Regions from separate parts of the Nonomuraea muscovyensis genome, predicted to be linked through region 2. Evidence: predicted binding sites of a transcription regulator. Region 2 holds the regulator's gene; the other holds the start of a gene.
The links. Region 2 encodes HspR, which represses chaperone genes until heat shock. Its sites were predicted from a motif close to ANTTGAGTCNNNNNGACTCAANT; they were not measured.
Positions count from the first base shown of each region.

Region 1: the regulator HspR is predicted to act here: its motif matches at 2,365-2,387, upstream of lon (endopeptidase La).

Region 1 covers NZ_JACHJB010000001.1:65,907-70,325, reverse strand. Annotated here, with positions in the region: gene FHU36_RS00315 (branched-chain amino acid ABC transporter permease) at 1-774, opposite strand, end outside; gene FHU36_RS00310 (ABC transporter substrate-binding protein) at 857-2,155, opposite strand; gene lon (endopeptidase La) at 2,401-4,419, shown strand, end outside.
Region 2 covers NZ_JACHJB010000001.1:3,248,702-3,253,120, forward strand. Annotated here, with positions in the region: gene clpB (ATP-dependent chaperone ClpB) at 1-2,233, opposite strand, end outside; gene FHU36_RS15440 (heat shock protein transcriptional repressor HspR) at 2,239-2,589, opposite strand; gene dnaJ (molecular chaperone DnaJ) at 2,593-3,774, opposite strand; gene grpE (nucleotide exchange factor GrpE) at 3,796-4,419, opposite strand, start outside.

The DNA of each region.
Region 1 (4,419 bases), 3.2 Mb from region 2:
GTAGACGTTGCGGAGGATGAACTGGACACCGATCGAGATGATCATCATGGCGAGGACGCCGGTCCCTCGCCGCCGGATCGGCCGCCAGAAGAACCGGTCCTGCGCGAACCCGAACACGCCGGCCAGCCCCGCCGCGAGGAGACCGGCCAGCCAGATGTCGATCCCCGTCACGTTGAGCGCGTACGTCACGAGTGCGCCGAACGTCACCATCTCGCCGTGCGCGAAGTTCGTCAGCCGGGTGGTGGCGAAGATCAGCGACAGCCCCAGCGCGCCGAGCGAGATGATCAGGCCGAAGTAGAGGCCGTTGAACAGGCTCTGGGGGATCTGGTCGGCCCAGCTCATCGTCTGACGGTCGCCCTTGCCCAGGACGAAGGTGACCGTCAGCGGAAGCGTCCCCGAGACCGTCCTGGTGATCGGATTGCGCCCGCCCTCGCGCAGGGTGACGCCATCCGGGAGCGATCGCTCGTCGAGCTCGATCGAGAGGGGCCCGACCTCGAACGGCACCTCGACGGAGAAACCGCCGTCCGGCCGGCTGGTGGCGGAGTACTCGGCGCCCGACGCGCCGGTCACCGTCACCTTGCCGCCGCCGACCGGCGTCGACCCCGTGTCGTCGCGGTTGACCAGCTTGCCGGTGACCTTCACGGTCTCGGGGTCGTCGCCGCGGGCCGTGAGCGCGGCCGTGCCGACGGTGGAAGCCGCCGCGACCGCCGTGGAGCCGGCGCCGAACAGGGCCACGACGAGCAGGACGAGGCAGAGGGCAGGACGCAACCGCACGGGAACTCCAGGTGCTGGTGAGATGGGGATTCCGGGCCGTGCGCCGGGGTGTCGCCTCCGGCGCACGGCACCGCGGGTCGTGCTACCGACCCATCCAGAGACCGGCCTTGATCAGCTCGGGCACGATCTTCTTGGTCTCGTCGAACCCGACGAGTGCGATGGCGTCCGGATCGGCCGCCTTGACGGCGTTCACCTCGGCGGTGAATCCGCCCGAGTCCGGGGCGTAGAAGCGGGTGGCGACGACGTTGCCTCCCGACTCCTCGAACGACGCCTTGATGCCCGCCGCGAGGCCCTGTCCCCACGCGTCCTGCCGGACGAGGATCGCGATGTCGGTGTAGCCGTCGTTCGACATCGTGTTGGCGAGCACACCGCCCTGCAGCGCGTCCGACTGCATCAGGCGGAAGAAGAGCCCCTTGTCGGGGAAGGTGTCGAACTCCGGGGACGTCACCGAGGGTGAGATGTTGAGGACTCCCGCGTTCACGATCTTGTCGAGGACGCTGAGGGAGACGCTCGACGAGGCCGTGCCGACGATGACGTCCACGTCCTGGTCGAGGAGCTTGTCGGTCTCCTGGGGCGCGATGTTGGGGGTTCCGTCACCGGAGTCCCCGGCGACCAGCTTGACGTCCTCGCCCAGGACCCCGCCGTGGTCGTTCAGCTCGGCGACGGCCACCTTGACCCCGGCCGACATCGGCGGGCCGAGATAGGAGAGATCACCGGTCTGCGGCAGGAGGGAGCCGAGCACCAGCCGGCCGTCGCCGGGGGTGCCCGCTCCACTGATCCCCTGCGCGGGGAGGGGATCGGGGTCGGCGGACGCCTTGCCCGTCTCGTAGCCGACGGCCTGGTAGGTGTTGTCCTTCCCGTACTGGAAGACGCCGACGGAGGCGGCCGACGGGCTGCCGGTCCTGTTGAGGTCGATCGGGCCGCTCAGCCCGTCATAGTCGATCTCGGCTCCGTCCTTGAGCAGCTTCGAGCAGGCCGCGAAGGTGGTGCACTTCTCGCCCGGCGCGTTCGAGACGTCCCGCATCCTGGCGGCGACCGCCTTCGCGCCGTCGCTCTCGGCGGCCTCCGCCGCGAGTGCGGTGACGATCACCGAGTCGTACGACTCCACCGCGTAGGCGAAGTCCTTCAGGCGGGGGTCGGCGGCCAGCAGCCGCTCGCGGAACTCGTCGGTCGACCGGCCGCCCGGGATGACGCCCTTCACTCCGTCGAACGTGCCGGCCGTGAACTCGTCGCCGTACTGGGTGGTGTTGCCGTCGACCAGGTAGATCTGTGTCTTCTTCGCGGGCTCGGCCGCACGCTGCTGATCGCTCCCGTCGGAACATCCGGTGAGGATCAGGGATGCCGCGACGGCGGCCGCCAGGCCTGTCAGTCTTCGATTCATGTGGTGCTCCAGATCGGCTGCGTTCGCCCTGTCCCCCCAGCCGGCAAGACGCTTGATGTAGGTCGAGGATGCGCCTGACGACACATGCCCGTCTAATGCGTGTTCGCAGCCACGCCATGCCCATACAGGCATGCCACTGGTCGTCTTACATGATTACGCTCGCTGTGAGCGAACATCGGCAAGCAAGGGAACATCCGGAGGCTCTGATGAATTGAGTCTGTATAACTCAACCCTTTGGAGTTCGCATGAGTGAGAGCTTGATCCTGCCGGTCCTGCCGCTCGATGACGAGGTCGTGCTGCCGGGCATGGTGGTGCCGCTGGACCTGTCCGACTCCGAGGTGCGGGCAGCCATCGACGCGGCCGAGTCGTCGAGCCGCGCATCCGGGCGTAACAAGCCGCGGGTGCTCCTCGTTCCCCGGATCGACGGTCGCTACGGCGCGGTCGGCGTGCAGGCCGTCGTCGAGCAGGTGGGCAGGCTGCCGGGAGGCGAGCCCGCCGCCGTGGTGCGCGGCGTCGACCGGGTGCGCGTGGGCACCGGCACGACCGGCCCCGGTGCCGCGCTGTGGGTGGAGGCCATCACCGTCGACCAGGTCGCGGTGAGCGAGCGCGCCCACGAGCTGGCCAAGGAGTACAAGGCCCTGGCGACCACGATCTTGCAGAAGCGCGGCGCCTGGCAGGTCGTCGACCAGGTCAACCAGATCGACGACCCCTCCGTGCTCGCCGACAGCTCCGGCTACACCCCGTGGCTGACCACGGCCCAGAAGGTCGAGCTGCTGGAGGCGGCCGACCCGGCCGACCGGCTGGCCCGCCTGGTGGAGTGGTCCCGCGAGCACCTGGCCGAGCTCGACGTGGCCGAGACGATCCGCAAGGACGTCCAGGAGGGCATGGAGAAGCAGCAGCGTGAGTTCCTGCTGCGCCAGCAGCTCGCCGCGGTCCGCAAGGAGCTGAAGGAGCTCAACGGCGACTCCGCGGAGAGCGAGGAGGAAGACTACCGCGCCCGCGTCGAGGCCGCCGACCTGCCCGCCAAGGTGCGCGAGGCCGCGCTCAAGGAGGTCGACAAGCTGGAGCGCACCTCCGACCAGTCGCCCGAGACCGGCTGGATCCGCACCTGGCTCGACACCGTGCTCGACATCCCGTGGAACGAGCGCACCGAGGACAACTACGACATCACCGGTGCGCGTGACGTGCTCGACGCCGACCACACCGGCCTGAGCGACGTCAAGGACCGCATCCTCGAGCACCTGGCCGTGCGCAAGCGCCGCCAGGACAAGGGCCTCGGCGTGGTGGGCGGCCGCCGCAGCGGCGCCGTGCTCGCCCTGGCCGGTCCTCCCGGCGTGGGCAAGACCTCGCTCGGCGAGTCGGTGGCGCGCGCGATGGGCCGCAAGTTCGTCCGCGTCGCACTCGGCGGCGTCCGCGACGAGGCGGAGATCCGCGGCCACCGGCGCACCTACGTCGGCGCGCTGCCCGGCCGCATCGTCCGCGCCATCCGCGAGGCCGGCTCGATGAACCCGGTCGTGCTGCTCGACGAGGTCGACAAGGTCGGCGCCGACTACCGCGGCGACCCGACCGCGGCGCTGCTCGAGGTGCTCGACCCGGCGCAGAACCACACCTTCCGCGACCACTACCTGGAAGTCGAGCTCGACCTGAGCGACGTGCTCTTCCTGGCCACGGCCAACGTCCTGGAGGCCATCCCCGGGCCGCTGCTCGACCGCATGGAGGTCGTCACCCTCGACGGCTACACCGAGGACGAGAAGGTCGCCATCGCCCGCGACCACCTGCTGCCCCGGCAGCTCGAACTGGCGGGCCTGACGACCGAGGAGGTCACCGTCGAGGACGCCGCGCTGCGCAGGCTCGCCGCCGAATACACCCGCGAGGCCGGGGTCCGGTCGCTGGAGCGCTCGGTCGCCCGCATCCTGCGCAAGGTCGCCGCGAAGGACGAGCTGCCCGTCCGGGTGGACGCCGAGGGCCTCGTCGGCTACCTCGGCCGGCCGCGGTTCGTGCCCGAGTCGTCGCTGCCGGAGTCGCGGCAGCGCACCTCGGTGCCGGGCGTCGCGACGGGGCTGGCCGTCACGGGCGCCGGAGGCGACGTCCTGTACGTGGAGGCGTCGCTGGCCGACCCCGAGACCGGCGAGACGGGTCTCACGCTGACCGGGCAGCTCGGCGACGTGATGAAGGAGTCGGCCAGGATCGCCCTGTCCTACCTCCGCTCGCACGGCGCGGAGCTGGAGCTGCCGGTCACCGCGCTGAAGGACCGCTCGGTGCAC
Region 2 (4,419 bases):
CCCGCACCGCCCTCATGACGGCCTCGCGCTTGGCGTCGCTCTCCAGCGTCGGATCGACCAGGAACTGCGAACCGAGGTTGGAGGTGAGGATGAGGATCGTGTTGCGGAAGTCGACCGTGCGGCCCTGCCCGTCGGTCAGCCGCCCGTCGTCGAGCACCTGCAGCAGGATGTCGAAGACCTCGGGGTGCGCCTTCTCCACCTCGTCCAGCAGCACCACCGTGTACGGGCGGCGCCGCACGGCCTCGGTGAGCTGGCCGCCCTCCTCGTAGCCGACGTAGCCGGGAGGCGCGCCGACCAGCCGGGCCACGCTGTGCTTCTCGGAGTACTCGCTCATGTCGATGCGGGTCATCGCCCGCTCGTCATCGAACAGGAACTCCGCCAGCGCCTTGGCCAGCTCGGTCTTGCCCACACCGGTGGGGCCGAGGAACATGAACGAGCCGGTCGGCCGGTCGGGGTCGGCGATGCCGGCCCGGCTGCGCCGCACGGCGTCGGACACGGCCTGTACGGCCTGCCGCTGCCCGATGAGCCGCCTGCCCAGCTCGTCCTCCATGCGCAGCAGCTTGGCCGTCTCGGCCTCCATCAGGCGGCCGGCCGGGATGCCGGTCCAGGACGAGATGACCTCGGCGATGTCGTCGGGGCCGACCTCCTCCTTGACCATGGCGTCCTCGGGTGGCGCGGCCTCGGAGGCCTCCCGCAGGGCCTGCTCCAGCCGGGGCACCTCGGCGTACATGAGCCGCGAGGCCGCCTCGAAGTCGCCGTCGCGCTGGGCCCGCTCGGCGGCGCCGCGCGCCTCGTCGAGCTGCTTCTTCAGCTCGCCGACCTTGTTGAGCCCGGCCTTCTCGCGCTCCCAGCGGCCGACGAGGGCGTTGAGCTCCTCCTGGCGGTCGGCCAGCTCCTTGCGGAGCCGTTCGAGCCGCTGGAGGGACGCCTCGTCGGTCTCCTTGGACAGCGCCAGCTCCTCCATCTTCATCCGGTCGACGTTGCGCTGGAGCTGGTCGATCTCCACGGGCCGGGAGTCGATCTCCATGCGCAGCCGCGAGGCGGCCTCGTCGACCAGGTCGATGGCCTTGTCCGGCAGGAAGCGGCTGGTGATGTAGCGGTCGGACAGCGCGGCGGCGGCGACGAGCGCGCTGTCGGCGATCTGCACCTGGTGGTGGGCCTCGTAGCGGCCCTTGAGCCCGCGCAGGATCGCGATCGTGTCCTCGACCGTCGGCTCGCCCACGTACACCTGCTGGAAGCGGCGCTCCAGCGCCGGGTCCTTCTCGATGCGCTCGCGGTATTCGTCGAGCGTCGTGGCGCCGATCATGCGCAGCTCGCCGCGGGCCAGCATGGGCTTGAGCATGTTGCCCGCGTCCATCGCGCCCTCGGCGGCCCCCGCGCCGACGACGGTGTGCAGCTCGTCGATGAAGGTGACGATCTGGCCGTTGCTCTCCTTGATCTCGGAGAGCACCGCCTTCAGCCGCTCCTCGAACTCGCCGCGGTACTTCGCGCCCGCGACCATCGCGCCCAGGTCGAGCGAGATGAGCCGCTTGCCCCGCAGCGACTCGGGCACGTCACCGGCCACGATGCGCTGGGCGAGGCCCTCGACCACGGCGGTCTTGCCGACGCCGGGCTCGCCGATCAGCACCGGGTTGTTCTTGGTGCGCCGGGACAGCACCTGCACGACCCGGCGGATCTCGGAGTCACGGCCGATGACCGGGTCGAGCTTGCCGCTGCGGGCCCGCTCGGTCAGGTCGACACCGTACTTCTCCAGCGCCTGGTAGGTGTCCTCGGGCGTCTCGCTGGTGACGCGGGCGTGGCCGCGGACCTTCTCGAACGCGTCCAGCAGCGCCTGCGGCGTCGCCCCCTGCGCCTTGAGCAGCTCGGCCACCTGGCCGCCGTCGGTGGCCAGGCCCACGAGCAGGTGCTCGGTCGAGACGTACTCGTCCTCCAGGCGCTTGGCGCGCTGGGCGGCGGTGTTGATGACGGTCAGGAGCTGGCGCGAGCTGGACGGCGCGCCGACGGTCGAGCCCTGCGCCTTGGGCAGCGCCGCCAGCAGCTCCTCCGCCCTGGTGCGCAGCGCCTTCCAGTCGGCGCCCACGGCCTCCAGGAGGGGGACGGCGGTGCCGCCCGTCTGGTTGAGCAGCGTCGTGAGCAGGTGGGCCGGGGCGATCTCGGGGTTGCCTTCGGCGGCGGCGCGCCGCATGGCCCCGGAGAGCGCTTCCTGGCTCTTCTGGGTGAGCTTGTAGTCCATCTGTTCTAGGCCCCCGGTGGCAGCTCGTAGCGGATCAGCGCCTTGACCATCTGCATCTCGGCGCGCAGGCGGAGAACCTCCTCGCGCAGCCGCAGAGCTTCGTTCTCCAGCTCCAGGATCCGCTTGATGCCGGCGAGGTTGATGCCCTCCTCCTGGGAGAGGCGCTGCACCTCGCGCAGCTGGACGATGTCGCGTGTCGAATAGAGACGGCCGCGCCCGGCCGTGCGACCCGGGCAGACCAGGCCGAGCCGGTCGTACTGCCGCAACGTCTGCGGATGCAGGCCCGACAGCTGGGCGGCCACCGAGATCACATAGACGGGAGTGTCGTCGGACAGGTCGAAATAGTTGGCGTCCATCGGCTACTCGCTTCTGGCTCTCTGAATGAGATCAGCCCGCGGGTCGTCCTCCGCGGTCGCGGTGGCGAACTCCGTCAGGAGTTCGCGTGACTTGTCGTCGAGCGTCTTGGGCACCAGCACCTCGACGGTGGCGAGCAGGTCACCCTTGGTGCCGTCCTTGCGGGCGACGCCGCGGCCGCGCACCCGGAAGGTGCGGCCGTTCGGCGTGCCGGCGGGGACGCGCAGCGTGACCGGCAGGCCCTTGAGGGTGGGCACCTTGATCTCGGCGCCGAGCGCGGCCTCCGTGAACGTCACCGGCACGGTGATCGTGAGGTTGTCGCCGCTCCGCCCGAACACCGCGTGCGCCTTGACGTGGGTCTGGATGTAGAGGTCACCCGCGGGCCCGCCGTTCTCGCCCGGGGCGCCCTTGCCCTTGAGCTTGACCCGCTGGCCGTCGGCCACCCCCGCCGGGATGCGCGCCTGGATCGTGCGCGTGCTCTTGGCCCGGCCGCTGCCCTCGCAGACGGGGCAGGGGTCGTCCACGAGCAGCCCACGGCCCTTACAGTCGCGGCAGGGCTCGGAGAAGGCGAAGTTGCCGAGGTTGCGGCTGGCCGCCCCGGTGCCCTCGCAGGTGGGGCAGACCCGTGGGGTCGTGCCCGCCTTGGCTCCCGTCCCGCTGCACGCCGTACAGGCGGCCGAGCTGGTCAGCCGTAGCGACACCGTGGTGCCCTCGGCCGCCTCGGTGAAGCTGAGCGTGACCTCCGACTCGACGTCCTGGCCGCGGCGCGGCCTGGTGGTCCTGGTCGTGGTGCGGGCCGAACCGCCCCCGCGGTTGAACAGCCCGCCGAACAGGTCGCCGAGACGGTCTCCGCTTCCGGCGCCGCCCGGCTGACCGGCCGTGCCGCCGAAGAGGTCACCGAAGTCGAACGGGAACCCGCCACCGCCGGGACGCTGGCCGCCCATCCCGGACCCGAACAGCGTGCGCGCCTCGTCGTACTCCTTGCGGCGCTTGCCGTCGGACAGGACGTCGTAGGCTTCGGAGACCTCCTTGAACTTGGTCTCCTTGGTCGTGTCGCCCTGGTTGGTGTCCGGGTGATACTGCCTGGCCAGCTTCCGGTAGGCCTTCTTGATCTCGTCGGCGGTGGCGGTCTTGGGCACACCAAGGACGGCGTAGTAATCCTTCTCCAGGTAGTCCTTGGTGCTCATCTATGGCCCTTCGTCCTTTGGTCAGTTGTCGTCGTCAGCGGACGCCGAGGGGGCGTCCTCGGGCTCGGCCACGGCCACCCGGGCCGGGCGCAGCACCCGGTCGCCCATGCGGTAGCCGAGCTGGAGCACCTCGACCGCGGTCGGCTCCGTCACGTCGGGCGAGTAGCTGTGCATCAGCGCCTCGTGGACGGTCGGGTCGAAGGGCTCGCCCTTCTGTCCGAACGGGCTGAGCCCCAGCTTGGTGAGCACCGCCTCCAGAGACTCTGCCACCTTGGCGAAGCCGCCGGTGAGCTCGCCGTGGTCGCGGGCCCTGCCGATGTCGTCGAGCACCGGAAGCAGCTCCGTCAGCGCGCCGGCCACGGCCTGCTCGCGCACGACGACGCGGTCACGCTCGACGCGCCTGCGGTAGTTGGTGTATTCGGCCTGGAGGCGCTGCAGGTCGGCGGTGCGCTCGGCGAGCTGGGCCTTCAGCTCGCCGTCGTCGCCGACCGGCCCCGCCCCGGTCGCGCCCGTGTCGGCCGGTGTCTCCGTGGGCTGCTCGGCCTTGCCATCCGAGCCGAGCCGCGCCTGGCCCGTCTCCGGGTCGATCTTGCGGTTGTCGCGGATCACCGGCTCGCTGTGCTCGTGGCCGTTGTCACGAGGCGG